Regions from separate parts of the Planococcus sp. TJ-201 genome, predicted to be linked through region 1. Evidence: riboswitches for the same ligand, from Rfam matches in the RefSeq annotation. Region 1 holds a riboswitch; each other region holds the start of a gene.
The links. A riboswitch is a leader RNA that binds a small molecule or an ion and turns the genes downstream of it on or off. The one in region 1 is predicted to bind S-adenosylmethionine.
Positions count from the first base shown of each region.

Region 2: another riboswitch for S-adenosylmethionine. It lies ahead of mmuM (homocysteine S-methyltransferase); the one in region 1 lies ahead of AC4EG4_RS10870 (phosphoadenylyl-sulfate reductase).
Region 3: another riboswitch for S-adenosylmethionine. It lies ahead of AC4EG4_RS03900 (methionine biosynthesis PLP-dependent protein); the one in region 1 lies ahead of AC4EG4_RS10870 (phosphoadenylyl-sulfate reductase).
Region 4: another riboswitch for S-adenosylmethionine. It lies ahead of metK (methionine adenosyltransferase); the one in region 1 lies ahead of AC4EG4_RS10870 (phosphoadenylyl-sulfate reductase).

Region 1 covers NZ_JBZDOG010000004.1:37,628-45,640, reverse strand. Annotated here, with positions in the region: gene AC4EG4_RS10890 (assimilatory sulfite reductase (NADPH) flavoprotein subunit) at 1-1,752, opposite strand, end outside; gene AC4EG4_RS10885 (uroporphyrinogen-III synthase) at 1,816-2,625, opposite strand; gene AC4EG4_RS10880 (sirohydrochlorin chelatase) at 2,648-3,400, opposite strand; gene cobA (uroporphyrinogen-III C-methyltransferase) at 3,413-4,189, opposite strand; gene AC4EG4_RS10870 (phosphoadenylyl-sulfate reductase) at 4,275-4,988, opposite strand; SAM riboswitch class I at 5,147-5,263, opposite strand; gene cysC (adenylyl-sulfate kinase) at 5,402-6,007, opposite strand; gene AC4EG4_RS10860 (SLC13 family permease) at 6,019-7,797, opposite strand; gene sat (sulfate adenylyltransferase) at 7,815-8,013, opposite strand, start outside.
Region 2 covers NZ_JBZDOG010000003.1:59,288-67,300, forward strand. Annotated here, with positions in the region: gene katG (catalase/peroxidase HPI) at 1-802, shown strand, start outside; gene solA (N-methyl-L-tryptophan oxidase) at 900-2,069, opposite strand; SAM riboswitch class I at 2,294-2,398, shown strand; gene mmuM (homocysteine S-methyltransferase) at 2,588-3,523, shown strand; gene AC4EG4_RS08700 (nucleotidyltransferase domain-containing protein) at 3,616-4,401, shown strand; gene AC4EG4_RS08705 (diguanylate cyclase) at 4,823-5,923, shown strand; gene AC4EG4_RS08710 (helix-turn-helix domain-containing protein) at 6,086-6,538, shown strand; gene AC4EG4_RS08715 (LURP-one-related/scramblase family protein) at 6,718-7,215, shown strand; gene AC4EG4_RS08720 (histidine kinase N-terminal 7TM domain-containing diguanylate cyclase) at 7,319-8,013, shown strand, end outside.
Region 3 covers NZ_JBZDOG010000001.1:731,435-739,447, forward strand. Annotated here, with positions in the region: gene AC4EG4_RS03875 (LLM class flavin-dependent oxidoreductase) at 1-556, opposite strand, end outside; gene AC4EG4_RS03880 (STAS domain-containing protein) at 1,062-1,829, opposite strand; gene AC4EG4_RS03885 (cobalamin B12-binding domain-containing protein) at 1,804-2,463, opposite strand; gene AC4EG4_RS03890 (hypothetical protein) at 2,479-2,832, opposite strand; gene AC4EG4_RS03895 (antibiotic biosynthesis monooxygenase family protein) at 2,829-3,134, opposite strand; SAM riboswitch class I at 3,379-3,483, shown strand; gene AC4EG4_RS03900 (methionine biosynthesis PLP-dependent protein) at 3,557-4,690, shown strand; gene metC (cystathionine beta-lyase) at 4,674-5,846, shown strand; gene AC4EG4_RS03910 (Fe(3+) ABC transporter substrate-binding protein) at 6,198-7,265, shown strand; gene AC4EG4_RS03915 (ABC transporter permease) at 7,335-8,013, shown strand, end outside.
Region 4 covers NZ_JBZDOG010000007.1:13,263-21,275, reverse strand. Annotated here, with positions in the region: gene AC4EG4_RS15900 (LLM class flavin-dependent oxidoreductase) at 1-608, opposite strand, end outside; gene AC4EG4_RS15895 (alpha/beta hydrolase) at 623-1,429, opposite strand; gene AC4EG4_RS15890 (gamma carbonic anhydrase) at 1,525-2,034, shown strand; gene metK (methionine adenosyltransferase) at 2,097-3,305, opposite strand; SAM riboswitch class I at 3,508-3,620, opposite strand; gene pckA (phosphoenolpyruvate carboxykinase (ATP)) at 3,941-5,530, shown strand; gene AC4EG4_RS15875 (alpha/beta hydrolase family protein) at 5,584-6,363, opposite strand; gene ytkD (RNA deprotection pyrophosphohydrolase) at 6,344-6,802, opposite strand; gene AC4EG4_RS15865 (Dps family protein) at 6,869-7,315, opposite strand; gene yidD (membrane protein insertion efficiency factor YidD) at 7,425-7,655, shown strand; gene AC4EG4_RS15855 (metal ABC transporter solute-binding protein, Zn/Mn family) at 7,743-8,013, shown strand, end outside.

The sequences.
Region 1 (8,013 bases):
GCCTTCTTGCTCCAGAATGAGGGCCAGTGTGGCATGGACATCCTTGGCCATGTATTTTTCGTCGCCGCAGACGTAGACATTTGCGCCTGCTTCCAGCCATTGATACAATTCCTGGCTTTTTTCAAGCAAACGATGCTGCACATATACCTTTTCTGCCGTATCGCGGGAAAAAGCAACGTCCATTTTTGTCAGAACCCCATCTTTCAACCAGCGCTGCCACTCGGTCTGGTAAAGAAAATCGGTGACAAAATGCTGGTCACCGAAAAACAGCCACGAATCTCCCTGAACATCTCTTTCTTCCCGCTCTTCCATAAACGCGCGGTAAGGCGCAACGCCTGTTCCGGCACCGATCATAATAATCGGTGTTTCAGGATTGTCGGGCAGTCGGAAGTTATTGTTGCTTTGGATGAAGACCGGCAACGTTGCGCCAATATCAGAGCGCTCAGCGCATTGCGTCGAGCAGACGCCCGTTCGTTTGCGTCCGTTTGCTTCATACCGAACAGCTCCCACGGTCAGATGGACTTCATCCGGATTTGCTTTTGAACTGCTGGCAATCGAATACAGGCGAACCGGTATTTTGCGAAGGATGTGAACAAACTCGGCTGCCGGCACTTGCCACGGACCAAAATCTTCCGTTAAGTCGATCAAGTCTCTTCCATATATGTAAGCTTGCAGTTCATCTTTTGTCGCAAGTAAACGAGACAATGCGTCACCATTCGCAAAAGCTGACGCTTTTTCGAGCAGTGGTTTTGACAGTGTAGTGATTTCAAATGTTGAAATCAACGCGTCCCGCAATGAACTTGTGTCCCCTTGCTTGTTAATAGAGACGGGTTCGTCCGGATTCCAACCTGCGGCAGCAATCAATTGATCAGCCAGCTTGTCTTCGTTTTCCGGGACGATCCCCAGACTGTCGCCCGGTTCATACTGAAAGCCGGAACCTTCCAAATCGAGTTCCAGGTGGCGCGTTTCCTTATTCGAACCGCGGCCATTCAAATTGATGTTTTCCAAAACTTCCGCGTTAAAGGGATTGCTGCGGGAATAAGGCGTTTGGCTGGTTGCAGCACTTTCTTGAGAAGCTGGCGTAGCCAAAGTGCCTGAATAAGTTGCTTCCTTGTCTTTATTCAATACATGAAAGACACCCTCAAACCATTCTTCTGCTGGTTCTTCAAAATCCAAATCAGCGTCTACGCGCGGATGGATACGTTTAGCACCCAGCTCTTCCAAACGCCGATCGAAGTCTTTGCCCGTCTGGCAGAAAAATTCATAAGAGCTGTCACCTAGAGACAACACCGAGAATCGGACACCGTCAAGCTGCGGCGCTCGTTTGCTGTGCAGGAAATCATAAAGGGCAATGGCGTTATCCGGTGGATGACCGTCGCCATGTGTACTGGTGATGACCAATACATCTTCGATTTTTTTCAAGTCTTTTGGCTTAAACTGGTCCATTGGCGTCAGCTTTACTTGAAAGTCTTTGTCTTGTAACTTTTTCAATACCGTTTTGGCAACCGAATCACAGTTGCCCGTATGCGAGCCGACGAGAATAGTGATTTCACGTGCAGCAACAGGTTCGCTGTCTTGCTGCACCTCATTCGGCTCTGGCCGTTGTTGCACAGCAACTGCACCGGCTGACTGCGCTCCAGCTAAATAACCGTTCAGCCAAACTTTCTGGTTGTCTGTCAGCAAAGGCAATAAGCGATTGATAAGCTCTACCTGTTCCTGATCAAACGGGCTGTTTATAGTCTGCAATTGCAAATGGGTTCACCTCGAAATTAGTTTATTTTTAGCGGTATCAAATTTTCTTCATTTAAGCAGCACCTATACATGCTGCCGACGGTAATAATGATCGATGGCCACGATCATGGCCCCCATCTTTTGATGTTCTGGCTGCAGCACTTGTTCGATGCCATTGCTTTCCAGCTCTTTGGCGGTGACTTTGCCGACGGCCACTGCCAGCACCTGGTCATTAAAAGCTGCTGCCAATTGTTTGCCTTGATTTGGGTCCGCAAAAATATTCTTGACCTGTGTTTTGCTGGTAAAGACAATCGCGTCCAAAGACTGTTCGATAATGGCCTGTTTCAATTGGTCCACTACAAAAGCATCCGGTTTTTCGTAGGAATACGGTCGGGATAAATAAACCGAGTGGCCGTGTTCTTCCAAAATGCTTTTCAATTTATGATCGTCCAAATCGTATGCCTGCAAAAAGATTCGCTGCGGGCTTTTGCCTCTGTATTCTTCCGATAAAGCTGCAAGCAAATTGGCCATTGTACCATCTTCTGACACATGAACCGGTTCCAGGCCATGCTCTTTGATCCATTTCATCGTTTTGCTTCCGCGGACAGCTACCTGTGTTTCTTTCAGCTTATTGATGTAACGCGATTGAAGTCCGATGCCTTCCGCAGAATCGGTTAAGGTTCTTGCGCCAATACCGGTCGTAAAGATAGCCCAGTCGAAATCTTCAGCTAAAAAATCTGTGATGTTCTGAGCGCTGATGTCTTCATTCAGCCGCTGCCTTCCTTGAATCGGGAGAATGACAGGAGTACCGGATTGTTTTTCAATCAGCACGCTGATTTCCTTTGCGGCACGGACAGCTGCCACCCCTATTTTCTTGCCGGCCAATCCTTTCATAATCAATCTCTCCTTCTGCTAATCACCATGCTGGCTGCTGTTCACTTTGCAGCGCTTCATGGACACGTTCAGCAAGAGCATCCACCATCGATGGATGATTGCCTAAATATCCGCATAATATAATTTCTTGGTCGTCCGAAGACAAACCATTGATTTTCTTCTGCATGGATTTCACCAAAAGTCCCGTGAACCATAAATAAGGAACAACGAAAATCTGCTTGCTGCCGCTATCGATCGAGGCTTGCAATCCTTCATCAAATGACGGAGCGCTGGCTGCTAAATAACAAACATCAATATGTGTCACACCCGTTTTGACTGCTAGTTTTGCGGCAATTTCTTCGACCGAGCGGATAATTTCTGAACTTTTCCCACCCCGGCCAACCAACAGAATTTCTGAATCAGGCAAGCGTTCCACGCTTGTTTCCCGCAGGCGCTCGGCTAAAATTTCTACAAGGCGATCCTGGACACCGAGTGGTTTTCCATAAGTAAAGTGGATCTCCGGATAACGCAGTGCAGACTTTTTAACTTCATCCGGAATGTCTTCGTAATAATGTCCAGCACTCAGAAGCAAAACCGGTACGATGGCGATTGCCGTAGCGCCCTGTTTGGCAAGGCTGTCGATGCCCTCGCCAATATCCGGACTGGCCAACTCTAAAAAGCACGTTTCCTGAAGAGCAACATCCACTTTCTGGCGCACTTGCTCCATAAATGCCATCGCTTCTTCGCGCGTTTCTTTTACCCGGCTGCCATGGCTTACATATAAAACGGCTTGCATTTTACCATCTCCTTATCCTACATGGGCGGCAAGCTGAGACTGCTGTTCGACCTGCAGCTGCTCATACCATTGCAATTTGTCTCTGAGGCGTACCACTTCTCCTACCACAATCATCGACGGATTCTCGAAACCTTTGGAGTTTCGAAGAATCGTTTCGAGCGTGCCAGTCACTGTCCGCTGACGTTCCGTTGTGCCCCATTCAATCAAGGCAATCGGCGTTGTCGGTTTCAGCCCGTGGCGCAGCAATCGTCCGCAAATTTCCGGCAGTTTGCTGACGCCCATATAAATGCATAGCGTATCCATGCTCTTGACCACATGCTCCCAATATTCATCCTGATCAACGCCGACTTTGCTGACGCCCGAAATAAAAGCAACAGATGCACTGTAATCGCGATGGGTCACAGGGATTCCCGCATAAGCAGGCGCTGCAATGCCCGCCGTAATGCCCGGTACAATTTCAAATGGGATGTTGTGGTCGACCAATGCCTCTGCCTCTTCTCCACCTCTTCCAAAAATAAACGGGTCGCCGCCTTTTAAGCGCGTTACGATTTTCCCCTGCAGTGCGAACCGGCATAACAGCTCATTGATTTCTTCTTGTTTTAAGGAATGATTATCCGGTCTTTTGCCGCAATAAATCAATTGAGCGTTTTCTTTCGCTTCGTCCAGCAAATCCTGGTTTATTAAGCGATCATAAAGGATGACATCGGCCTTCTGGATAGCCTTCAGCCCTTTCACGGTAATCAAATCAAGGTCGCCTGGACCTGCACCAACTAAATAAACTTTTTTCATAAGCTTCCTAGACTCCTTTTTTTTAACCAGAGAAACGAAGGTTGCGTCATTTTCTGATCGTTAATTTACACTTTTGCCGGCCCGGTTATGTATGCAGGCCACATTCCGTTTTGGCAAAGCCTTTCCATCTTCCGTCGCGGCTGTCGCCATCCGTCGTCACTGCGAACGAACAATGCTTACAGCCGATGCTTGGATAGCCTTCGTCATGCAGAATATTGTATTCAAGATTATTCAGTTGGATGTATTGCCAGACATCGCCCCACGTCCAATGGATCAACGGGCAAATCTTGACCGATTTGAACCGATTGTCTTTGTTAATAAAGTCCGTCTTGCTGCGGCTGGCCGACTGCTCTCTTCTTAAGCCGGAAATCCACGCCTGTGCTCCGGAAAGTGTTTGTTCCAGCGGTTTGACTTTGCGGATATCGCAGCATTTATCCGGCTGGCTGTTCCATAATTCATCTCCAAACTGGCTGGCTTGTTCCTGCAAAGTCAGTTCCGGTTTTTTCATCCGGATATTCAGTTTTGGATAGCGTTTTTTAACCCGCTCAATCAGTTCATAGGTTTGGTCGAAGTGGACGTCCGTATCCAGGAACACCACTTCCGCATCGCTTTTCACTTTGGAAATCAGGTCAATCAATACCATGCCCTCGGCTCCAAAGCTGCAGGCATACACTACATCTTCTCCGTAGGAATCGTAAGCCCACTCTAAAATATCCGCGGCACCTTTCAAAAGATCGGTCGGTGCCAGGTCCTTGAATGGATCTCCAGTAAATTGCTCGTACGAAACAATTTGGCTCATCCTATCTTCCTCCCTTAAACAAATCTAATGTGTTCCGAAACTTTTCTTCTACATTATAAAAACCTTAAAGAATCGCTTCAGGTGAAGTCTAAATAAAAACCCCCTCTTCTAATAGAACAAGAAGAGAGGGATCGAATGCGCGTTTGCGGCTGCCTGTCTTCTTATCTTCCAGATCCGATTGGGACCTGCTGGAATTGGCACATGATCCCCGGTCAATGACCAAAGCTGTTGCCGAGGCTTCAAAGGGCCAGTCCCTCCACCTCTCATGATAAGAAATACCTTATAAGAATACTAGGTTTTAATATTTTATAAATACTATACTAATAAAAGATAGCTGTCAATAATATTCTGAAAATACCGTTTTCTTATGGAATGAAATTCTAGAACTCTCTATTTTTTATTCAGTCAATTATTCATCCGTTCAAGTAACCTGCTTTCTTTAAATACTCAACAATCACCTGCACCGAGTCTTCCAAATTTTGCTTGTCCGTTTCGATCACAATTTCCGGATTTAACGGTTCTTCGTATGGTGCGTCAATGCCTGTAAAGCCTTTGATTTCGCCGGCTCTCGCTTTTTTATAAAGCCCTTTCGGGTCACGTGCCTCACAAGTATCCACGCTGCATTTTACATAAACTTCAATAAATTCACCTTCATCAAGCAAAGCCCGAACTTGATCGCGGTCTGCCTGATACGGCGAGATAAATGCTGACAAAGTCAGTACACCTGCGTCGCTCATGAGCTTTCCGACTTCACCGATCCGGCGGATATTTTCCGTCCGGTCTTCTGGACTGAACCCCAAGTTTTTATTCAAGCCGTGGCGGACATTGTCGCCGTCCAATAAATACGTCCGAATGCCAAGTGCATGTATTTCTTTTTCCAGTGCAACCGAAACTGTTGATTTTCCGGATCCCGACAAGCCGGTAAACCAGAGTACACCGCTTTTGTGGTCGTTCAATTTCTGTCTATCTTGTTTCGTGATGCCCGACTCATGCCAGGTGATATTGGTTGATTTGGTCATTCCTTCTCCTCCTAGAACCAGTAGTAGTAAACAATTCCGATGGTAACTGACATCACCAGGATGCTGAGTGGCGTACCTACTTTGACGTAATCTATGAATTTATAGCCGCCCGGCCCATAGACAATTAGGTTGGTTTGGTAGCCAATGGGCGTAATAAAACTGGCAGAAGCCGCAATGGTGATGATAACGGCAAAACCCATTGGATCGAGCTGTAGGTTGCTTGCCATTTCGATGCCGATGGGGATCATTAATACAGCGGCAGCACTGTTGGTGATGAGTTCTGTAAAAATGCTGGTCAGCAAGTAAATCAAAATGAGAATCGCCAGCAATCCAAACGGCTGGCCGACTGCCAACAATCCGTCCGCCGCCCATTGCGCCAGACCGGTTTTGGTCATAGCGGCACCCACACCAAATGCACTGGCAATGAGCAGCAGTACATTGAATTGCACATCGTTTTTTGCATCTTCCATGGAAACCGATTTGGTTACCAATAAAATCAGCACTGCCAAAGCCATTGCTTTGAACATGCTCAGCCAGCCAGCAATGACAAGTGCAATGGCTCCCAGTAAAACCAGCAGCGAGAACCAGCCGACAAAACGGCTTTCTTGCAAGGTTTTTGGCGGTGTCATGGAAGACACGACGTAAAAATCGTTGGACTGCTGATATTTTTCCACAAATCCGGTTCCCGCAAGCAACAGCAAGGTGTCCCCCGGCCGCAGGATGATGTCGCCGACTTTGCTTTTAATGCGTTCGTTGTTGCGGTGAACCGCCATGACGCCTGCATCGTAACGTGAACGAAATTGAGATTGTTTGATCGTTTTCGAGAGCAGCGAAGATTCATGGGAAACGACCGCTTCCGCCAGCTGCGTGTTGCCGTTTTTCAAATCCTCCAACTGCAAATTGGTCCCGGTCTTTAAAGTCAGCCCTTTTCTTTTTTGCAGCTCTGCGATCGTTGAAATGAGTCCGGTAAAAATTAGGCGGTCTCCTGACTGAATGATGGTTTTGGAACTGACCGATGAAATCCGGGTCTGATCTCGGATAATTTCAATCAAGTACAAACCTTTCAAGTCGCGCAGTTTTGCTAATTCCACCGTTTGATTGGCGTAAGGAAAATTTTCTTCCACCACCATTTCAGCAATGTAGTTTCTGGAATCTTCAACGACCTGCTTGCTGAAACTGTTGTTCTCAGGCAACAGCATGTTGCCTACCGTAAACAAGTAAATCAAACCGACAATGGTGATGGGAATGCCGACAATTGCTAATTGAAACAACGAAAAGCCAGGCAGGCCGTAATCGAGCAGCATCCCGTGCACCACAAGATTGGTCGATGTTCCCATTAGGGTGATAGTCCCCCCAAAAATCGTTACATACGATAAAGGAATCAGCACTTTGGAAGGTGCGATATTGCGTTCTTCACACCATTTTTTCAAAAGTGGAGTTAACGTGACAACAATGGGTGTGTTGTTCAAAAAAGCCGAAAACAACGGGAGCGGAAGAAAAATACGAAACAAAGATCCTTTCAAGCTTTTGCCTTTATTCAGCCAGCCAATCATCATCTGGTCGATCAGGCCGTGCTTTTGTACAGTACCGACAACGATGAACAGTAAAGCGATTGTCAACATTCCTGGATTCGAAAATCCGCGCAATGCTTCTTCTGTTGTTAAAATTCCGGACAGCAGCAACACTACCAATGCTGAAAATACAATCATATCCGGACGGGCAATTTCAAAAAGCAAGGCGCTGACCATGGCGACGATGACGATAAGCACAAAAATCATTTGGACTGACACGGGCAACCATCCCCTAATTAGTTACTAATAACGGTCTCCCGCAAGCCTTTGATGAGCACATCGGCTACTTCCGGACGGGAAAACTGCTTCGGTGGTTTTTCTCCGTTGCGAAGCAATTCACGAACTTTCGTGCCACTTAAATGAACATGGTTTTCTGCGCTGTGCGGACATGTCTTAGCCGTGGCCATGTTTTCGCATGCATTGCAGTAAAATGAA
Region 2 (8,013 bases), on a different contig from region 1:
AAACCCGCAGCTATTGGTTAAAACCGCTTGGGCTTCTGCCAGCACATATCGTGATTCAGACAAGCGCGGCGGTTCAAACGGAGCACGCATCCGTTTTGCTCCTCAACGCGATTGGGAAGTAAACGAGCCAGAAGAATTGGCTAAAGTTCTTTACTTCTATGAGCACTTAAAAGCAAGCACTGACAACAAAATCAGCATCGCTGACTTGATTGTGCTTGGCGGGAACGCTGCAATCGAACAAGCTGTAAAAGCAGCTGGATTTGATGTTGCGGTACCATTTACGCAAGGCCGTGGAGATGCACTTGAAGAACAGACTGATGCAGAAAGCTTCGAGCCATTGGAGCCAATTTCAGACGGTTTCAGAAACTACCAGAAGAAAGAATACGCTACAAGCCCAGAAGAAATGCTGCTTGATAAAGCGAACTTGCTTGGCTTAACAGCTCCAGAAATGACTGTTTTAGTCGGCGGTATGCGTGCATTCGGTGCAAACTACCAAGGAGCAACAGAAGGAATCTTCACCGACAAAGTCGGCGTGTTAACAAATGATTTCTTCGTTAACTTATTGGATATGAACATCGAGTGGACGCCAGTAGAATTCAATAAATACGAAGGCAAAAACCGCACGACAGGCGAAGTTGTTCGCACAGCAACGCGTTTTGACCTCGTATTCGGTTCAAATGCGATTCTTCGCGCAGTTGCCGAAGTTTACGCACAAGACGACAACCAAGAAAAATTCGTTCGCGATTTCATCAAAGCTTGGAACAAAGTGATGAACGCTGATCGTTTCAACCTAGAAAACTAATAAGGAAAATCCCGGTCAGCACATTGCGCTGACCGGGATTTTTTTGTGTGGAATAAGGAGGTGGATTTTCGTCACTTCCACCTTTTTCAGAAACTTGTTATCGCGAGCCTTCCTGTGCTTCAGGCTGCAAACCAAATCTGTTGAGGGCGAAGATGGAAATATCCAGCTCACTTTCGCCTGTCATAGCCAGTTGGCTCAACACTTCTCCCATGACACTGCCAAATTTGAAACCGTGTCCGGAAAACCCGCAGGCAAAAATAATACGGCTGTCTTCCGGATGAACATCAACGATAAAATCATTATCGCTTGAAAGTGTGTATAGACACGTTTTGCCTTGCTCCAGTTTGCCATTTGCCTGAGGCAAGTAACGTTCCAGCCCTTCCCGCAAGTCGTTTTCATCTGTTTCGTATAATCCAAAGTTTTGCGTTTGACGATCTGGATCGATCGGCTGCCCACCATCGGATCTCCCAATTTTGACCCCGCCACCATTCAACTTAGGAAAACCATAAAATTTCTTATTCTGATCTTCTACAAAAAAAGCAGGGAAATTAACAGCATCGTACAAGTCGGAAGGTGCTTCAAACCAAGCAACAGCTTTGCGAGTGGGTTGAAGCGGCAGCGTTAAATCCGGCAACAGCTTTGCCGCCCAGGCTCCCGCCGTGACAATGACTTTCTTGGCATAAAATGTCGCACGTTCAGTGGAAATCTTGACACCTTGTTCATCATTCAGGTCTATGTGCTGAACCCTTGTATTTGGAACGAAGCTCGCACCATGTGCAAGAGCGGTTTCTTTATAGGCCAGAATGGCATTTTCACTGTACAGAATGCCCGACTGTGTTTCAAAGCAGCCAATAAAATGATCCGGTACAGAAAATCCAGGCCATCTCGCATTAACTTCCAAGCCCGTCATCAGCTCTAACAAAAGGTTATGCTTCTCCGCAGAAGCCATCATCTCCACTAAAAAAGGCGAATCTTCCGGACCCAGGCCGATTACGCCGGTATTTTCAAAAATTTTATATCCTGTTTGCTGTTCCAGTTCTTGCCACAATTGCTGGGCCCGTTTTACTAACGTTACGTACTGCCTGCCTTCCCCATACGCATGACGGATCAAGCGGGTATCGCCGTGATGGCTGCCATGGCTATGCGGCGGATCGAAGGCATCTATCAAGACAGTCTTTACTTTTTGCTGCGCCAAAAAAGCACCAGCCGCCATTCCCATCGTTCCTGCACCAATTATCGCCACTTCAAAAACAGCTTGTTTAGTCATTTTCTCGCTCCATTCTTTGTGGAAAAAAGTCAGTTTCAAAATAACAGCTTTATGAAAAATCGCATGTGAATTATTAATAGATCGTATGGAAGATTTGATGGATTGTCAATCGTTCATTGTGCGCCTTGCCCCTTCCATCCTTTAGACAAGTCCATATTTGAAGCAAAATGTGTTTGACAAGAGAGGCAATGTCCCATACTATCGTTAATATGCAAAAACTAAATAACTTATCAAGAGAGACCGAGGGACAGGCCCTATGACGTCCAGCAACCATCATTTGTATGAGAGGTGCTAATTCCTGCAGAGTGTTTTATTCTGAGAGATAAGAATTCGGCCAAAACCTCTTTCCTATTGGAAGAGGTTTTTTTATTTAACAAGAAAATTGCGTAGACACGCTACTCGGGACAGCAGCCGCGTGACTTGCGCCCAATTCCAAAGTGTACTTATTTGATAGACCGACAGCTTCTTTAGATCCAGAGTTGTTGCAATAAGCTTGAATGTGGAAAGGATGTTGTGGAATGAACCCGATCGAACAAATTTTAAATCACTTCCCTATTGTTATTGTTGATGGTGCAATGGCGACAGAGCTTGAGGAGTATGGCTGCAATTTACATGATCGTCTATGGTCGGCAAAAGTGCTCATGGAAAATCCCGAGCTAATCAAAAAAGTTCACTTGGACTATTTCCACGCCGGTGCAGACTGCGCCATCACCGCCAGCTACCAGGCAACGACTGAAGGATACAAAGAAAAAGGATTGAGCGAGGACGAAGCAAACAGCCTGATCGGAAAATCGGTGAAACTTGCAGCAGAGGCCCGGGATGAATTTTGGAGCAGGGTGGAAAACCGGTCGAACAGGCCAAAGCCAATTGTGGCTGCCTCTGTCGGCCCATATGGTGCTTTTCTTTCAGATGGCTCTGAATACCGCGGCGATTATGCGGTAAGCGAACAGGAACTAATAAATTTCCATAAGGAACGGATCCGTATATTGATCGATGCAGGTGCAGATATTTTAGCGTGTGAAACCATTCCTTGCTTGGCAGAAGCCAAAGCAATTGTGGCAGTATTAAAGGAATTTCCAGAGGTCTATGCGTGGTTCAGTTTTAGCGCAAAAGATGAACGTCATATAAGTGATGGAGACAAAATCTCAAAGTGTGCAGAGTGGCTGGACAAACAACCGCAAGCAGCCGCAATTGGCATCAATTGTTCAGCACCCCACCTAATCGAATCGCTGATTAAAGAAGTGAAAAGCCAAACGGCGAAACCCATCATTGTGTATCCGAATTCAGGCGAAGAATATGACCCGTCGAGCAAGACCTGGGGTGAAGGAACTTCAGTAAATCAATTTGCCTTGAATACACGCCAATGGTATGAAGCAGGTGCCCACATGATTGGAGGGTGCTGCAGAACAACACCAGGAGACATTGCAGGCATTGCGGCCTGGGCGCGTGAATAAAGATTATGATCAGACGAGCTTGATCTTAAGATTTCAATTTCTTTTGATAACCGATAAACTTAATAGATACAAGCTCACAAAGGGGAATACATATGAATGAAATTATCCAGCAGAAGTTAATCGGCATAGAGGAAAAATTTAATGTGAAGGTGTTATACGCTGTTGAATCTGGAAGTCGGGCATGGGGATTTCCTTCAAAAGACAGTGATTACGATGTTCGGTTTATTTATATTCATTTGCCGGCATGGTACCTCTCGATTGATCCACAAGGAAGTGCTGTAAAGAGAGACGTGATTGAAGAACCGATTAGTGAGTTATTGGACATAAGTGGCTGGGAGTTGACTAAAGCACTTCGCCTGTTTCGAAAAAGCAATCCACCGCTTTTGGAATGGCTGCGAAGCGACATCATCTATTATCAAAAAGACTCGTTTATTGATCACATGCGCTCTTTGGAGTCAGATGTATTTTATCCGAATTCTATGCTATACCATTATTTAAACATGGCAAAAAACAATTACCAGGAATATCTTCAGGGGCCAGAAGTCAAAATCAAAAAATATTTTTATGTGCTGCGCCCAATTTTGGCATGCAACTGGATTGAAAAGTACAATACGACACCACCAATTGGCTTCAATGAATTAATGGAAGATATTGTTCCTACAGGTGAATTGAAAAAACAAATTGAACAATTGTTGAAACGTAAACTGGCAGGCGACGAAATGGATTTAGAGGATCGCATTGAGGTGATTAACGATTTTTTGGAAAGCGAAATGGAACGGCTCGAGGAGTATACAAGAAACCTTGTGGTTGAGGTAGAGGATCCGACGGAAATGCTGGACGAATTGTTTAGAGATACTTTGCAGGAGACCTGGAAATAATCAATTTATCGGATGAATATCTATCCCTAATAAATCAAAAAGAGATTTTTTGGGGAAACTGAGCCTCATTGAAATGGAAAGTTTATCAAGACAAACCCCGCAGCTGGAATAGGTATCCAAAAGATGACTTCGGTAGTTCACCGAAGTCATCTTTTTTTATAGTGTACATCACTTGAAGGGTCAGTTCAGCTGGTGACTTTCTTTCTTTTTAAAAGTTTATGGATATGGCGGAAGAGAGGGGCTTCAATGTTGTTAATGAAATAAAGAGATATTGTGACAAAAGCCGAAAAGTGATTGTAAAAGATTCGAAAAGAGAATAGTTGAACAATATTTATATGATATATTATTAAAGTAAATAAAAATGTACAATTAATAGTTTTGTTGTAATATTATTCCAATAAATATAGGTGGAGGAAATCTTTTGTTTGATCTTATTGATAACTTGTTCATAAATTTATGTGTTCTCATTGCCTTGATTTTTATTTATTTGCAACTTAGAAAGAAACTTGGATTAGATGAATCTTACAGAAAAGCCGTACTGGCTGACGGAATAGCAGGGGGAGCATTAGGATTTTTGCTGATGTATTTCTCTATACAAGTAACAACTGAAACTATCGTCGATTTGCGATTTATACCGGTTATGCTGCTTGTCCTTTTTTTAGGGATACCCCAAGCTACTATCAGTGCAGTAGTTATTATATTTGGAAGGTTCATTTTTGGCCTGACGATGTCAGCTTTTGCAGCCGCCATCTTAATGATCGCTTTAATCATCGGCTTCATCATTATTCATAAGCTATTTAAAAAATTTAGTGCTAATGCAAGTTCTTACAAAAAGGGCTTTGTGATGATCCTATTTTCAAACATTGTCTTCAGCGTAGTCATTAGTATTCTTATTAGTGATTTTCTTGTTTTGAAAAGTTTGATCCCTGTTTATTGGGTCATTTCTATCATCGGTGGGCTCATTTCGATTTTCTTTGTTGAATACATTCGAAAAACGCAGTATCTTCTGATGAAATACGAGCAGGAGTCCGTGACAGATTTTCTTACAGGCTTAAATAACGTCCGGCAATTTGATGCGGTATGGAATACATTAGTTGGAAGTGCAGCAGAAAAGAATGAAAGGCTCTCGTTGTTAATCATTGACATTGATCATTTTAAAAACGTCAATGACACATATGGCCACCCAGTTGGTGACAAAATCCTAAAAGAGCTTGGAAAAGTTTTAAAGAATACAAGCCGATCTTTTGATATTGTTTCGAGAAACGGTGGAGAGGAATTTTCTGTAATCTTGCCCGATTGCCAAAACGACCTGGCGGTAGAAATTGCTGAACGAATAAGAAAAGCGGTAGAAATTTATCATTTTAGAGTTTCCTCACAGCATTCTATCAACATTACGGTTTCGATCGGTGCAGCAACTTATCCAGAAACAGTAGCGGATACAAATCGCATAGTTGACACTGCTGATGAATGCTTATATAAAGCCAAACGTACTGGAAGAAATAGGGTTTGTGCCAGCTATTAATAAATAGAAAGAGATTGGGAATATTTCCAATCTCTTTTTTTCTTTCATCTGTTGAATTTTTAAATAAGCAAGCAGAGGTTGCAGCAGGGTGCGCCTAGAACTATCTTTACTTTATAAGTTTATTTCTTAATACTGAAAGTAGAAGGAAAGGCGATGAGTACGATGATTTTCAGTGAACGTTTGAAAAGCGAAAGAGAAAAAAAGGGGTGGTCGCAGGCGGAGCTTGCAGACAAAATTCATGTAAGCCGACAGTCCGTTTCAAAATGGGAAACCGGAAAAAATTACCCAAGCATTGAAGTGATTATCAATTTGAGTGACTTATTTGGCGTTACGATAGACGAACTGCTAAGGAGTGATGAAGAGTTGAAGGACAAAGTGATTCAAGACAGCAAGCAGCTGGCTCACCCAAAGTGGAAAGTTTTTTGCGATAGTGTGTTTATGTTAGGTGCCTTTTTGTTGGTGTCAAAAATCATCATTTTCGCGTCAAATTACTTTTTCGGAACATCCATTGTGATACCGGAAGGAGTGCCAAGATTCCTTTCCAACTTCCTGTCCTTATTTTTGATGGTGGCTGGCGGTATTGGATCGGATTATTTTAAGGACAAGTATATTTGAATAGAACCACCTAAAACCTTGCTGTTCGAGTGTTTTGGGTGGTTTTTTAATTGGTGAATTTTCTAGGCGCTCTCAAATCTTTAGTCCCAGTGAAGGCATTTTCATATATTGTGTGGAATAAACTAAACAGAATCTATTTTGCATACCACAATGTCAACTTACCAAAAGGAGGCGATAAAATGAAACAACTCTACATCAAACAAAAAGCACTCAGCTTAAGTGGCAAATTCACGGTGAAAGATCAGCAGGAGAACGATGTTTATTATGTGGAAGGCAGCTTTATGCAAATTCCGAAGACCTTTTCCATTATGAATGCGGCAAGAGAAGAAGTGGCGCTCATTACGAAAAAGACGTTTAGTTTTCGGCCAAAGTTTTTTGTTGAAGTGAATGGCAAGGAACAATTGACGATTAAGAAAGAGTTTTCTGTGTTCAAAGCTCGCTATACCATAGAGGGCACAGGAATTGAGATTCGAGGAAACTGGTGGGACATGGATTTTCAAGTGGTGCAGCATGGAGAAGTAATTGGTCAGGTCAACAAGGAATGGTTCAAGTGGGGGGATAGTTACAAAGTCGAAATTCTGGATGAACAGATGCAGGAAGTTGTCATCGCAATAGTTGTCGCTATTGACTGCGTGAAAGCTGATGAAGCGGCATCAGCTTCGGCGGGTTCCATCTAGCCTCTAAGGCAGCCATTGGGATGGCTGTCTTTTATTATTGGAAAAATATCCACTTTTATTAGTAAATATGCTAAATTAAAGAAAAAAACTAGAGGAGAAAAATGTGGGATCCCAATTAACCGTTTATATCACATTGATTTGTACTTCAGGTGTACTCAGCTTGTATTTATGTGCTTCCGTATTTGCCGGAAGGCATAAATACACAAAAATCGCTTCCTTTTTTGTTTTTTACACTGCTTCTATCGCTATTTATTGTTTTGCGGCAGCCTTCGGCTTAGTGGCTACGAGCTTGGAAGAAATGAAATTCTGGACAGTCATCCAATACTTGGGCATGCCAATTTCTGCACCTCTTGGCTTGCTGTTTGTCCTGTATTATTTAGGCATTAAACTAAGTTGGCAAAGATGCGCTGCCTTGCTTACGATCCCTGTTGTCAGCTTTTTGATGGTGGCGACCAATGATTTTCATCATTTGCATTACCGCATCTTTGAAGTAGATCCGATTCTGGGGATTCCTTACATTCATCAGGAAATCGGCGTATGGTATCTGGTTCACGGTGGGTTTACTTTTGCTTGCATGCTAATTCCTACTTTATTTATCCTCTTCCGATGGCGGGAAACGACGTCGACATATCGTCCGCAGCTGGTCGCTTTGTTTTTCGGTCAATTTGTTCCGATGGCGACGGCGTTTATTTATTTAATTGGCTGGACGCCTCCTGGCATTGATCCCGTACCCATGGTGTTGTGGATGACTTCGCTCTTGTATTTATGGTCCATCAATTCATCGCGGCTGTTCAAAGT
Region 3 (8,013 bases), on a different contig from region 1:
CTTTCAATGCGGCAAGTTGTGCACTAAATCCGCTTGATCCAAGCAGCCAAAGCGGAATTTTCAAATTAGTTCCGGGATAAGCACGAACACGCCCCACCGGATTTTCTGAAAAGTAGTTTTCCAGCTCTGCCACCTGCTGCGGGAAATCATCTCCACTGCTTTGCAATGTCCGGCGCAATGCATAAGCAGTTGCCTGATCACTCCCAGGTGCACGGCCTAAGCCCAAATCAATGCGGCCCGGATAGATGGTTTCCAATGTGCCAAATTGTTCGGCAATCACAAGCGGCGCATGGTTCGGCAGCATAACTCCGCCTGAACCTACACGAATAGACTCTGTCGCGCCTGCAATATGGCCAATCAGGACCGATGTTGCTGAGCTCCCAATACCGGGCATATTGTGATGTTCCGCCAACCAATAACGATGGAATCCTAACCGCTCTACATGCTGTGCCAATTCCACACTATTTATAAACGTCTGTGCCGTTTCCGCACCTTCATTGATCGGCGCCAAATCGAGCACACCCAATGGTATATTTTCAAATTTCTTAATTTCCATATCTATTCCACTCCTATTCCCTTCCATTGTAGCGATATTTCACAAAAACTTCCTTTTTCCTGCTCAGAACAAGAAAAGCGCAAGCAGCCATGTAGATTCGACGGGCATAAGACACGCTGGCGAAGCGGCGTTTTTTAGCCGCACAGCCAGAGTGGCTTATGACCCTAGAATCTGGCTGCTGGAGCTGGACAACAAAGAAAAGCGCAAGCGCCCGTGTAGCTCTGACGGGCATAAGCCAGACCGGCAAAGCGGCGCTCTTTGCCGCACAGTCGGGTTGGCTTATGACCCCAAGAGCTGGGCGCTGGAGTCTGGACAACAAGAAAAGCGCAAGCGCCCGTGGAGGTCCGACGGGCATAAGACGCTCCGGCGAAACGGCGTTTCTTCAGCCGTACAGCTGGAGCTGGACAAAGAAAAGCGCAAGCGCCCATGGAGGTTCAAGCAGAGAATTGCTTATTTCAATAAGTAGAAAAACCCCGAAGCAATGCGCTTCGGGGTTTAACCATATTTACAAAAGAAGCTTTCGCGAGGCCAAGACCGTTTGCAAAGATGAAACAAAATGAAGGTCGTGGCCTGTCTTCAGATGATGAAGCTGCAACGCATGCTGAGGTTTAATGCCTGTGACAATTCCCCGAATGCCCATCACTTTGAATGTTTGCATCAGCGATTTCAAGTAATCGACCCCATCCTGCTCCAACTGTTCCATCGCTGTAAGATCCATGATGACTGTTTCAGCACCTGTTTCATAAATTTGATTCAGAATGTGAAAACGAATCACTTCAATTTTTTGAGGATCCAAATCGCCAAACAGCGGAATCAATACATGTTTTTTGCCGAGATCGATGCAAGGCGCAGATAATTGCCTTACCTGCTGCAACAATTCTTCAGTGCGCTCTTTTTCAAGAAGCAGATCATAATTGGTATCCTGCAAACGAGTTCGTAGGCTTAACAATTGACTCGTTACTTCGAGAAGCCGATTGCCTTTTGGAACTAAGACGATATTCAGACAGAAGTCGCTGTCCCACTTGCTGTAGACGTCTCCAAGAAATACTTCTTGGGTTGCTGAAATAAAATTTAATTCCAGAGGTTCAGCTAACCGGTCATTTAAAAGAAATTTACGCGCCTTTTCTCTGCTTCCGTCATCAAGAATTTCCAGAAAAGAAGAGCAGTCGCCCACCAATTTTCTCGCTTCCTCAGAATATTCAACAATGGCCAGTTTACTATTCAATTTAAAAGCAGGCAGCGGCCATTCATCCAATTGAGATGCTGAAGTCATTGTCAGGTTCCTTTCCAGTTTGGATCCAGCTTTTTAGTTGGTCCAATTCTTTAACGATGATGATGCCTTCGGTTTTGGAAGCCGGCCACTTCGCTATTGAGACAGCTCTTCCTCCTAAAACAACCGTCGGGTTAAATTTAAGTGCGACGAACGACTCTGCATAGTTTTTTAAAACAGGAAGCCGATATGCCAAAGCAGCCGATAAGGCGATGACATCAGGTTCCCAGCGCTTTGCAGAATCAATAGCCGCATCAAGCGGCAAGTTTGGACCCAGATACTGAACCTCCCAGCCGCACTCCTTAAATAAAGAAGCCACCATTTTCAAGCCAATGTAATGGTCTTCCCCTTCAGGGCCAAGCACCATGACTTTCTTTCTATTGGGAACTTGTACCGGCCGACGCACTTCCGTAACCGATACTACAAAATCGCAAATGGCAGTTGCTAAATGTTCATCGGCAACTGTGATAACATTCTTTTCCCATTGCTCTCCGATCCAATACATCGCAGGAGTCAATACCCATTGGTAAAGTTCTTCTTTTGTATGTTCTTCTAAATACGTTTGGACTAGTCGTAAAGCTTGCTCTTCATTGCCAGCCAAAAATAAATTGGCCAGTTCTTGTGATGTACTGTTCATGTTCCCCTCCTTACTTTATGAAGGGCTTAATACCGCAATCGCATTTGTTAAACAACGCAGCATAAAGACTTCTTCATCTGTATCTATATTCCCTGGCAAAACTTGTTGTAAGCGTTCAAAATTATCAATAATCAAAACCGTCTCCACGTTGCGGCTGGTCAGCACAGTTTCAAGCCAGAGGACGTAATCAGTAAATATTTTTTCATCGTTAAGGGAAAATGCAGTATCCAAATGATCCAGGTGATGATGATTATCTTTTTCCGTGTGCTCATAACCTCTCTCGCCAAAACGTTCCCATAGCGTTGGGTAAGCATCATATATACTTTTCGCGGTATCAGCAGCAATTTTATTTTTAGTCTCTTTGTTCATTCGGCCACCACTTCATACTGCCTTACTGTTGGAATGATTTTCGCCAATTCCTGGTCCGGATAATTTTTTTCCATGTCGTGGATTTCCTTGAATTCCTGACTTTTCACCCAGTTCATATAAGCTGTTTTCGATTGCCATTCCATATGCACTGTCAATTCATTTTTTCTTTTGGTGTTTTGAATAAGCCTGAACAAATGAAAACCTTCCGCCGAGTCTACACGTCGTGAACGTTTTTGATAAATACCGATGACTTCTTCCGTTTTTCCAGGCGGAACCACCACTGTCGAGGTAACAATATACATTCGCTTTCCCCTTTGCATAGAAATTTCATTCAACCATTATATCATTTTGACAAACGAAATAAAAGATTGATTCGTTTCCATACAGAGACGCTGAGCTTTTGGGATACTTCAGCTTTATTGCTTTCCTCTTCGTTTCATAATATCTTTTTATTTCAATTATTTGGTTTTCTCTCTTGCTTTCCGATACTAAATGAATTAAGATTAGAAACATCGAAACAGACCAACTTATAACTTTATATGATATTTCTTATCTAGAGAGACGGAGGGACTTGGCCCTGTGAAGTCTCAGCAACCAGTCTGACGAAGACTACGGTGCTAATTCCAATAGGCGCTGCCTACCAGATGAGAAGAATGCATTTCCAGACAGGGGCTTTCTTCTTTTGAAGAACAGCCCCTGTTTTATTGTTGAAAGGATGAGTGAAATGACAAAACACAGCTTGGAAACGTTATTGGTTCAACTAGGCAATCGCAGCGACGCGGCAACGGGAGCGGTCAACCCGCCCATTTACTTATCGACGGCCTATGAACACCAAGGGCTTGGGCAATCAACTGGCTATGACTATACACGAACAAAAAATCCAACGCGTTCTGTTCTGGAAGAAGGATTTGCAGAACTTGAGGGCGCAGATGCCGGATTTGCCTGTAGTTCCGGCATGGCAGCCATCCAACTGGTTTTGTCTCTTTTCCGTCCAGGCGATGAACTATTAGTGCCGGAAGATATTTATGGTGGAACTTATCGCCTATTGGACCATTTTGCAGCAGCTTACAATATCCACCCGAAATATGCAGCGTTTGAAGATGTACAGGACACCGAAGAAAAAATTACGATAAATACCCGGGCACTCTTTATTGAAACACCGACCAATCCGCTGATGCAGGAAATCGACCTTACCGCTTATGCCGGATTGGCAAAAAAACATAATCTGCTCTTGATTGTCGACAATACATTCCTTACTCCTTTCTTCCAACAGCCGATCGAATTGGGAGCAGATATCGTCATCCACAGTGCCACAAAATACATTGGCGGACACAATGATGTTCTCGCGGGTCTAGTTGTTGCAAAAGGAGAAAGCATCTGTCAAAAACTCTCGATGTTCCATAACTCCGTCGGCGCGGTACTGTCGCCTTTTGATTCTTGGCTGCTAATCCGTGGATTAAAGACTTTGCCTCTGCGCATGCGTCAACATGAAGCCAATGCAAAAGCGATTGCCGCTTTTCTTGCCGAGCAGCCCGCGATTTCGGATGTACTGTATCCCGGAAGAGGCGGCATGCTGTCATTCCGCTTGCAGCAAGAAGAATGGGTCGGACCTTTCCTGGAAAACATCAAGTTAATTACCTTTGCCGAGAGCTTAGGCGGCGTTGAGAGCTTTATTACGTATCCCGCTACCCAAACTCATGCAGACATTCCATTTGAAGAACGCACCAAACGCGGTGTTTGCAACCGACTACTGCGCTTCTCGGTCGGTGTCGAACTCGCTGAAGATTTAATTGCTGACCTGTCACAGGCATTTTCGAAATTGAAAGAGGAGGTTGTTGAATATGACGGATCGTATTGAAACCAAGTTTATCCACTCTACCGGAGTTGACCCGCAAACTGGGGCCGTTAACGTACCCATCTACTTATCTTCCACATTTCATCAGAAGAGTCTTGATTCGTTTGGGCCTTTTGATTATAGCCGCTCTGGAAATCCGACTCGTCTGGCATTGGAAGAAACTATCGCTAACCTAGAAGGCGGCAAACGTGGATTTGCCTTTTCATCAGGAATGGCTGCTATTTCTTCCGCTTTCATGCTCCTATCTTCAGGTGATCACGTCCTCGTCTCAGAGGATGTCTACGGGGGAACTTACCGGTTCATTACCGAAGTTTTGGATAAATTTAATATCGAGTACACATTCGTCAATATGACCGATTTGAACGAAATGGCGAACGCGATCCAGCCGAACACAAAAGTGGTTTATTTGGAAACTCCATCTAATCCGGTCATGAACATTACAGATATCGAAATCGCTGCAAAACTAGCGAAAGCCAATGGCTGCCTGACATTCGTCGACAACACATTCATGACGCCCCTTTACCAGAATCCGTTGGCGCTTGGTGCAGATATCGTTCTCCATAGCGCAACGAAATTCCTGTCAGGACACAGCGATGTCATCGCAGGACTTGCGGTGACTAAAGATGAAGAACTTGGAAACCGGCTGGGCTTTATTCAAAATACTTTTGGTTCGGTTCTAGGCGCACAAGATTCTTACTTGCTGATTCAAGGCATCAAGACATTGGGTGCCCGGTTGGGACAGTCGTCCGAATCGGCACGCACAATCGCAGAATATCTGCATAACCATCCATTGATCGAAGAAGTTTACTACCCAGGATTTTCATTTCATCCTGGCAATCCGATTCACGAACGCCAGGCCAGAAGCGCAGGCGCCGTTCTCTCCTTCCGCTTAGCTGATAAAAAATCAGCCCGTGTCTTTGTGGATCATTTGAGAATTCCCGTATTTGCTGTCAGCCTGGGTGCTGTTGAATCGATCCTGTCTTACCCAGCAACCATGTCCCACGGCTCAATGCCTGTCGAAGAACGTGAAAAACGTGGAATCACAGATGGCTTGCTGCGCTACTCTGTTGGCCTTGAACATCCGGATGATCTGGTCCAAGACCTAAATCAGGCATTGGCCCAAGTAGCCCGCCGTAATGGGCTGAGTATTGCTAATTAAACCAAGAACTTGCCGTATCAACAAAATACTAAATTATTGCCGAATTAGAACCCTTTTGCTAGTTAGCTAAAGGGTTCTTATATTTTGCGCAAGCCCGTTTTTCTAATGCGGAAATAACTCAATATACGGCTCCAAACCTGTGAAAGACGCAGAATCTCCTCCTTATTTTCTTTCTTAAAAAATGAGGAGTAAGATGAACAAGGCTGCTTCCCGCTATATATTCGACATATATATTGATAAAATATTGTTTTCCTCAAAATCTGGTTGACTTTATCAGTTAGCACCTTATAATTGAAAATGAGAATGATTTTCATTTGAAATATAACTTATACAATTAAGGGAGAGACACTCATGAACAAACTGATTTACGTCGTTTTGGCATTTTTACTTCTTGTTTTAACAGCATGTGGAAACACGGATACATCCGCTCCTGCAGCAGATGGCAATTCTGAAGAAGCAGCGGAAAGCACAGAGGTTAACTTATATACCGCAAGACATTATGATGTAGACGATGAATTATACAAAAAATTTGAAGAGGAAACCGGCATCAAAGTAAACCTCATCAAAGGGGAAGCAGATGAATTGCTCGAGCGCATCAAACGCGAAGGCGATGGCACCGAGGCAGACTTGTTCTTGACTGCTGATGCTGGCCGCCTGTTCCGTGCAAAAGATGATGGCTTGCTGCAAGCAGTATCAAGTGACCTGCTAAACGAACAAATCCCAGAAAATTTCCGTGACACTGACCAAATGTGGTACGGTTTAACAAAACGTGCACGCGTCCTTGTTTACAACAAAGAAACGGTAACACCTGAAGAATTATCAACGTACGAAGCGTTGACAGAAGATGAATGGAATGGCCGCGTATTAATTCGTGGTTCCGAAAATGTCTACAATCAGTCGTTGCTTGCTTCATTCATTGAGTTAAACGGTGAAGAAGAGGCAAAAGAATGGGCCGCAGGATTGGTAAACAATTTTGCACGTGACCCTGAAGGCGGAGACCGCGATCAAGCTAAAGCTATTGCGGCAGGCGTGGGTGATGTTGCGATTATGAATAGTTACTATTTCGGACAAATGCTGAACTCTGAAGATCCTGCAGAAGTTGAAGTGGCAGAAAGCCTTGGCCTGTTCTTCCCGAATCAGGAAACAGACGGAACTCACGTTAACGTTAGTGGAGCCGGTGTTGTCAAATCATCCCAAAATAAAGAAAATGCGATAAAATTGTTGGAGTTCCTATCTGCTCCTGAAGCACAAGGAACATTTGCAGAAGCGAATTATGAATACCCAGTAAATGAAGAAGTAGAACCATCTGAACTGTTAAAATCATGGGGTGAGTTCAAAGAGCAGGATATTTCGTTATCGGCTCTTGGAGAAAACAATGCCAAATCAATTTTGATTTTTAATGAAGTCGGCTGGAAATAATCAATAGGCTCGACCCTTGCTGCATTTTGCAGCAAGGGGTTTCTTGTTATTGGAAAGGTGGACAAAGCGATGCAAAGAAGATTGGCAAACGTAAATATTTGGACGGTCACGGCCATGGCGATTATCGCTGCGTTGTTTTTGCCGAACATCACAATTGTGACGGGGCTTTTTACTCCCTCTAATGAAAACTGGGAGCATATGAAAGAGTTCGTTCTGTGGTCGTTCATCAAAAACTCATTGATTCTCGTTGTCGCTACTGCCGGCGCAACGATATTCATAGGCTTGAGCCTGGCTTGGCTGATTGCCCAGTACCAGTTTCCTTTCCGGCGATTTTTCAAATGGGCACTAATCCTCCCTCTTTCCATACCACCTTTTATTGGAGCCTATACGTACCACGGAATTTTCAACTATACGGGTGTGATACAGACCACACTTCGTGATCGTTTTGGCATGGAACTAAATCCGGCTTACTTTGACATCATGAATTTGCCCGGTGCCATTTTTATTTACACAGTTTTTCTCTATCCTTATGTCTATACCATTACACAAGTTTTCCTGTCGCAGCAATCTGCTTCTTTGATAGAAAGTACACGGCTTCTTGGAAAAGGTCCATGGCGCACTTTTTTCCAAGTGGTTGTACCGATATCCCGTATATCCATCATTGCTGGCGCCAGTTTAGTCGTTTTGGAAGTGTTGAACGATTACGGAGTGGTGAAATACTACGGCATCCAGACCTTTACAACGGGTA
Region 4 (8,013 bases), on a different contig from region 1:
GCAAACTGCTGTCCGCCTTCACCGTTGATGAAATGCGCAAACATATAGGGAAGGCCTTTTTCTGCTGCCAGCTTTGCCGAGTTTTCGCTTGAGCCGAGCATCCAGATTGGCGGACTGTGCTTTGTAAGCGGTGTGGCTTTCATCCCGTAATACGGATGTTCTTCAGGAATGGAGTCCGTCAAGTACATGCGAAGATCATCGATTTGTGCAGGAAATTGGCTGGTGTCCCGCTTTTTTCCTTCGTTCAATGCATAAGAAGCACGCGGCATACCACCTGGAGCCCTGCCAACTCCCGCATCGATTCTATTTGGATATAAAGCTTCCAGCAGTTTAAAATTTTCAGCGACTTTAAAAGCCGCATAATGCGGCAGCATAACACCGCCAGAACCGAGGCGAATGCTTTTTGTCACAGCACCCAGGTGTCCAATCAACACTTCTGGGGAAGAGCCGGCCAATGTGGCTGCATCGTGATGTTCGGAAACCCAAAATCGGGTGTAACCCCATTTTTCGGCTTTTTGTGCCAGGATCGCTGTCTGTTTTAACGCTTCCTGAGGCGAGCTGCCTTCTGAAATGGGTGATTGGTCCAGCACGCTATAGCTAAATGCCATTGTCATTCTCTCCTTTATTCGTGGATCAAGTACCCGACCGATCGCAAAACGGTATGAATAAATCCTTGCGTCGCCAAAAAGACTTCCTCTTTTTCCGGTTCTTGAAAGATGTCGTGGTAACAGTATTTCCATTCTTTGTAGCTAAACTCAGTCAGCTGCTGTTTTAATAGCCATTGTCGCGCAACTTCCTTTTCGGTGATTGCGTCCCGTTCTGCTGTGTGCAGATAAGTTGGAATCTGCGGATACACCTCAACAGCTGCTGCGGTTTCTTTCATATAGCTCTGCAATTCTTTAAACCAGGCTGCAGTTACAACAGTATGATACAAGTTGTTTTCAGCTCCCTGTTCGAGGCTGAATTGGCTTCTTGTGAGGTCACGCAATGCAATCTCGTGGTCCATTTTTCTGCGTCCTGTCAGCTGAGCAACACCTGGAAATGAATTGGGCGCTTTTGGCGGCAACTTTTTTAACTGCAGCCAAGGAGATGTAAAAATAGCTCCCGCCACGTTAAATTTACGATTGCCAAGAACATTCATTGTGATGGTGGCACCGAGGCCGTGGGCAATGACAAACACCGGCAGATCATTTTCCGATGACAGCTTCAGCATATCATGTACCGCCTGTTCGTAGACATCAAACGATTCGCGGTGAACCTTGTCGGCTCCAGCGTTTTTGCCATGGCCCGGCAAGTCTGCCATATAAACATCGAATCCTGCCGCTCGCCATTTTTCAATTTGCCATGCATAGCGCAAATGCTGCTCATATGCACTATGGATCAGCACAACTGTTGCCTTAGCCGTTCCTTCAGCCTGCCATTTCCACATAGTCCAACTTCCTTTCCATTCCAAGCTCCAATTTGACGTTTTGATTTGATTTGTTACGATATAGAATATCTTATCTTTTTTAAAGGAGCTTTGCCATGATTTATCCATTTAAAGACAAATTCCCCCAAATTGATCCATCCGTTTTCATCGCAGACTACACCACCATTTCTGGTGATGTGACGATTGGCGCCGATTCATCAGTTTGGTTTAATACTGTGATTCGCGGTGACGTATCCCCCACTGTTATTGGCAATAAAGTGAATATCCAAGATCTTTGCATGCTGCACCAAAGTCCTGGCAAACCATTGGTGCTAGAAGATGAGGTAACGATTGGCCATCAAGTGACCTTGCACAGCTGCACCATTCGAAAAGGGGCATTAGTTGGGATGGGTTCGATTATTTTAGACGGAGCAGAAGTTGGAGAAGGCGCATTTATTGGTGCCGGCAGCCTCGTGCCCCCCGGAAAAATCATTCCACCAGGCATGCTCGCTCTCGGACGGCCAGCAAAAGTTGTCCGTGAACTGCGCGAAGACGACAAAGTGGACATGGAACGAATTGTCCGCGAATACGCTGAAAAAGGCGCTTACTACAAGTCTCTTCAATAGGGCTAGCACAAAAAAGGACGATCCGGCAGGAATGCCGGATCGTCCTTTATTTTTATACAGTTTTAGATACCAGCTTCAACGCCAGCTTGTTCTTTCAAAAGTGCTGCTTTGTCCGTACGCTCCCAAGGAAGATCAACATCTGTACGGCCAAAATGTCCGTAAGCTGCTGTCTGCTTGTAGATTGGGCGGCGAAGATCAAGCATTTTGATGATTCCAGCAGGACGCAAATCAAAGTTCGCGCGTACCAAATCATCCAATTTGTCTTCGTCCACAATGCCGGTGCCAAATGTATCAAAAGCGATCGATACTGGATGTGCTACACCGATTGCATATGCCAATTGCACTTCACATTTATCTGCCAGGCCAGCCGCTACAATGTTTTTCGCTACATAACGTGCAGCATAAGCTGCTGAACGGTCAACTTTTGTTGCGTCTTTACCGGAAAATGCGCCGCCGCCGTGGCGAGCATAGCCACCGTAAGTATCTACGATGATTTTGCGGCCAGTTAAGCCTGCATCTCCCTGAGGTCCGCCAATAACAAAGCGCCCCGTTGGGTTAATGAAGTATTTGGTCTCTTCGTCAATCCATTTTGCCGGAACGACTTCTTTGATGACGTACTCTTTGATGTTGCGTTGAATTTGCTCAAGTGTTACTTCTGGGTGATGCTGCGTCGAGATAACAATTGTGTCCACACGAAGCGGCTTATTGTTTTCGTCGTACTCAACAGTTACCTGTGTTTTGCCATCGGGACGCAAGTAGGGAAGAATTTCTTCTTTGCGCACTTCAGCCAAACGGCGCGCCAATTTATGTGCCAATGAAATCGGCAATGGCATCAATTCTTCTGTTTCGTTGTTGGCATACCCGAACATCAACCCTTGGTCGCCTGCTCCGATATCATCCAATTCTTTATCAGTCATTTGGCCTTCGCGTGACTCAAGCGCCACATTGACTCCAGCAGCAATATCCGGTGATTGCTCATCGATTGCTGTTAGCACTGCACTTGTTTCTGAATCGAAACCGTATTTAGCTCGTGTGTATCCAATTTCTCTTACCGTTTGTCTAACGACTTTCGGAATGTCCACATAAGTAGAAGTGGTAATTTCTCCGGCTACTAAAACCAGCCCTGTCGTTACAGTGGTCTCGCATGCAACACGTGCGTTTGGATCTTCGGTCAAGATTGCATCCAAAATAGCATCTGAGATTTGGTCACAAATTTTATCCGGATGTCCTTCTGTTACTGATTCTGATGTAAATAATCGACGGTTTTTCAAAAAATGTTCCTCCTTATATCCTGCGAGATTGCTCTCGAAATTGATACGGTACTCGTTTCCCATGTCAAGTCCGTTCCAGACAAAATCCAGATTGAACTTCAAGCCGTTTGTGGCCTTTCACACGAGGATTAAGGGCATTCCATAAAAAAATCCCTTCACTCATTCATCATGAGGAAAGGAGAATCATCATAAGCACCTTTCACTCTTATCATCCAAGGCCTGTGCACCTTGCTTCAGGTTTGGCACCATCACTGCGTATGCAGCAGGTTGCCGGGTTTCATAGGGCCTGTCCCCTCCACCAGCTCGGAATAAGAGTATCCGTTCAATTTTTCATCATACGGAAATAGTACTGGGATGTCAATGATTTTTTCGAATTAAAATGAGATAGTAAATTGCCTGCTGCTCGTTCCGCTCATTCCTCCCGCTCTCTACAACTCGTTATATAGGCAAACCCATTTGTATGTCTTGTACAGTTTATTTACTTGCAGATTCCTGCCTCATATAGAGTCTATCCAATAATTTTTGATTTCCGAAGGGGATTAGTATAGACTAATAAACCTAATGTGTTATACTAATGAACGAATATACATCCTCCCCATCGCCATGGGAATAACAGAAAAGGAAGGTACATATATATGACTTCAGTGAACTTTGCAAATGATTTAAAGGATCTTTTAACTGGCCAAAATGTACATGTTCAATTATCAGTGCCACAACTAGTGGAAGCAGCAACATCCCGCGGGGAAGCCGTATTGACTCGGGAAGGCGCTGTAAAAGCGGAGACAGGAAAATACACGGGCCGCTCACCGAAAGACAAATACATGGTGGAAGAAGAAAGCTCTAAAGACAAAGTCGACTGGGGCAATGTGAACCGTCCAATTTCTAGCGAAGTGTTTGAAAAATTATACGCTAAGGTGATTAAGCACTTAAAAGAAAAAGATGCTCTTTTCGTTTTCAAAGGATTTGCCGGAGCGGACCACGAATCACGTGTGCCAATTCAAACCATCAATGAATACGCGTGGCACAACTTGTTTGCCCACCAACTGTTCATCCGTCCGTCAGCTGAAGAGCTGCAAGCGCATGAAGCTGACTTCACGGTGGTTTATGCCCCTACATTCATGGCAGACCCTGCAGTTGACGGTACGGCTTCAGAAACATTCATCATCGTCTCCATGGAACAGCGCATCATTTTAATCGGCGGAACTGAATACGCCGGCGAAATGAAAAAATCGATCTTTTCTATTATGAACTACTTGTTGCCAGAAAGAGGCATTCTTCCAATGCACTGTTCAGCAAACGTAGGACAAGATGGCGATGTAACTTTATTTTTCGGCTTGTCCGGTACCGGCAAAACGACCTTGTCAGCAGATGGAGACCGCAAGCTGATCGGTGATGACGAGCATGGCTGGTCTGATAATGGCGTCTTCAACATCGAAGGCGGCTGCTATGCAAAAACCATCAACCTGTCGCGTGAAAACGAACCGCAAATCTATGACGCGATCCGTTTCGGTTCGGTTTTGGAAAATGTGGTTGTTGATCCGGATACACGCATCCCGGATTATGACGACGGTTCATTAACTGAAAACACACGTGCCGCCTACCCAATGCAGGCAATTGACAATATTGTAGATCCTTCAGTTGCGGGTCACCCAAAAACGATTGTTTTCTTGACTGCAGACGCTTTCGGCGTATTGCCTCCAATCAGCAAGCTGACAAAAGAACAGGCTATGTATCATTTCCTTAGTGGCTACACATCAAAATTAGCTGGTACAGAGCGTGGCATCACTATACCTGAAGCAACGTTCTCAACTTGCTTTGGTTCGCCATTCTTGCCGCTGCACGCAACGGTATACGCTGAAATGCTCGGCAGCAAAATTGATGAGCACGATGTTCAAGTCTTTCTTGTCAACACCGGCTGGACGGGTGGAGTCTATGGAGTCGGCAGCCGCATGAAGCTTTCTTACACTCGGACAATGGTTCGCGCTGCCATCAAAGGCGAATTGAATGATGTGCCGACTGAAAAAGAAGCTATCTTCGGCCTTGAAATTCCAGTACAAGTACCTGGTGTACCAGCCGATGTGTTAAACCCACGCCATGCTTGGGCAGATAAAGAAGCATACGATTCAAAAGCTGTGGAATTGGCACAAAAATTCCAGGAAAACTTCCAGAAGTTCGGTACTGTCGCACCTGAAATCACAACACTTGGCGGACCACTTCAAAAATAAGCATCCCTTAAAGCCCGTTCGGAGTAAAATCCGAACGGGCTTTTTTTACTTTCCTATTGCTCTTTATCTCTCATCCATTGGCAAATTGCCCGAACTGTTTTGCGATTGGCAGCCGGTGGAAAGAAATGCGTATAATCTTTGAAATACCAAGTTTCGTATGGCTGATTGTTGAGCGCTAGAGTTTCTTCTAGCAGATAGGCTTGGGCAGGAGAGACGTTTTCATCCTGAAGGCCATGGATAATGAGCATGGGCGCACAGCTTTCTTCAATCCGCATCAACGGATTGCGTTCTTCGTATGCGGCAAGCGCCGTATTGGGTGTGCCGCCGTAAAGCCGTTTCATCATGCGCCGCATGTCTGGCCGCTCTTTATAGGTCAGCACCGTATCTGTAACTCCGGCCCATGTGACAAGCGAGGTAATGTCCGAACGCAAAACGGCGGTCCATAACGCCATAATGCCACCGCGGGAAAATGCCAGCAAGTGCACGTACCCGTTGCTGTATTTTTTTAAGACATCCACAGCGTGAACGGCATCCCAACGATCCGCACCGGCAAATTCGTCTCGGCCTTCGCCGCCTCGATTGCCTCTATAGTACGGAGCAAATACCACAAAGCCTTGTGCAGCGAACTGGGCAATACGCGCAGGGCGAACCATTCCAATCGACTGGATGCCGCCTCGTAAATACAAAATGCCGCTATAGTTTCCCGGTTCTTTTGGTTCTGCAAGCATTCCTTTGACCTTCAATCCTTCTGACCAATAAACAATTTCCGTTAAGCGTACATTGGGATTTGGTGAAGGAAAGTGTTTTTTTGATTTAATCTTCCCATTTTCCAAGCTGCTTCACCTTCTCTATAATTTTCCTCATTCCAGCATCTTTCATTAGAAAACTGAACTCATCGTCCAGCTTTAATTCCCCCATTAAAACAATTCCCTTTGTTTCAAGTAGCGGAATTTTATCCACTTTTTCAACTTCAGCTATAAAAACAGTCTTGCAGAATGGTTTCGCCGAATGCACCACATACTCTGCAAACCATTCCAGCTCTTTTACTTGAGCGCCGGTCTCTTCGTATACTTCCCGTTTTGCAGCTCCTTGTAAACGTTCCCCAGCTTCTACTTTCCCTCCTGGAAACTCCAGGCCCCGCTCGTTATGTTGGGTCAGCACCCACTTGCCCTCGTATTGGCAAATGACCAGTACATGCCTGCTTTCTAAAGAAAAGCTATTTTTTTCAAATGATAGTTCACATTGATAACCATTTAGATCCTGATACTGCATTTTTCCACCTCGATGCCATAAGAAAAACGTACACTAACTTTCAGTGTACGCTTGTATACTTCTATTTTACTTCTTTTCGCCAAGGAATGCTGATAACATCCATGAATGTTTTTCAAGGTTCTGATGGATGGCATTAAACATGTCTTCTGTCATGTCATCCCCATCTGCCGCTGCCAACTCCATGCCTTTTTTCAATGATTTCATGATTTTGTCGTAGTCACTAACCACTGTATCGACCATATCTTCAGCTGACTCTTTGCTATTAGCCTCTTCAATTACGGACAGCTTAAGCTGCTCTTTCATTGTAGCCACAGGTTTCCCACCCAGTGCCAGCAAACGCTCCGCGATTTCGTCCATATGAAGAGTTGCTTCGTTGTACAATTCCTCGAATTTCACATGCAATGTAAAGAACGAAGGCCCTTTTACATACCAATGAAAATTATGTAATTTTGTGTAGGCAACTGACCATGTCGCCACTTGTACGTTTAATTCTTGGTTTAATTCTGTAGACATTTCCAATCACACTCCAATTAGTTTTGATAAGTACTTATACTTTATTATTACCTCTAATCCCCCTACAATAAACATACGATGTAATCTATCCGAAAAGAGCTGAAGAACTATGAAGACAATGCTACTGAAGACTTTTCGCTTTTATCAGCGGTTTATCTCTCCTCTGTCGCCCCCAAGCTGCCGCTTCTATCCAACGTGTTCGCATTATGGCATTGAGGCTGTAGAAAAACATGGCGCCTTAAAAGGTGGATATTTGGCAGCCAAACGCATCTTAAGCTGTCACCCTTTCCACAAAGGCGGAATCGATTTTGTCCCGGAAGAATGGCCACCAAAAAAATAATTGGTGGTTTTTCTTGTGTTTTTTGGAATCATCCTGTAATATTCAACTAGTCATTAAAACGTAACGATTACATTTTGGAGGTAGAACATGAAAAAGATCCTATTACTGGCAACCTTGCCACTATTATTAGCCGCTTGTGGAGATACAAGTGAAGAAGCTCAGAGTGTGGATGAAAACCCTGAAAAGCTCGAAGTCTATACAACAGTCTATCCCCTCACTTATTTTACAGAACGCATTGCTGGCGACTTGGTGAATGTGCAATCAATTTATCCGGCAGGTTCAAATGAACACACCTTCGAGCCGACACAGCAAGAAATGATCGGGCTGGCAGATGCAGACTTGATGTTCTCTATTGGAC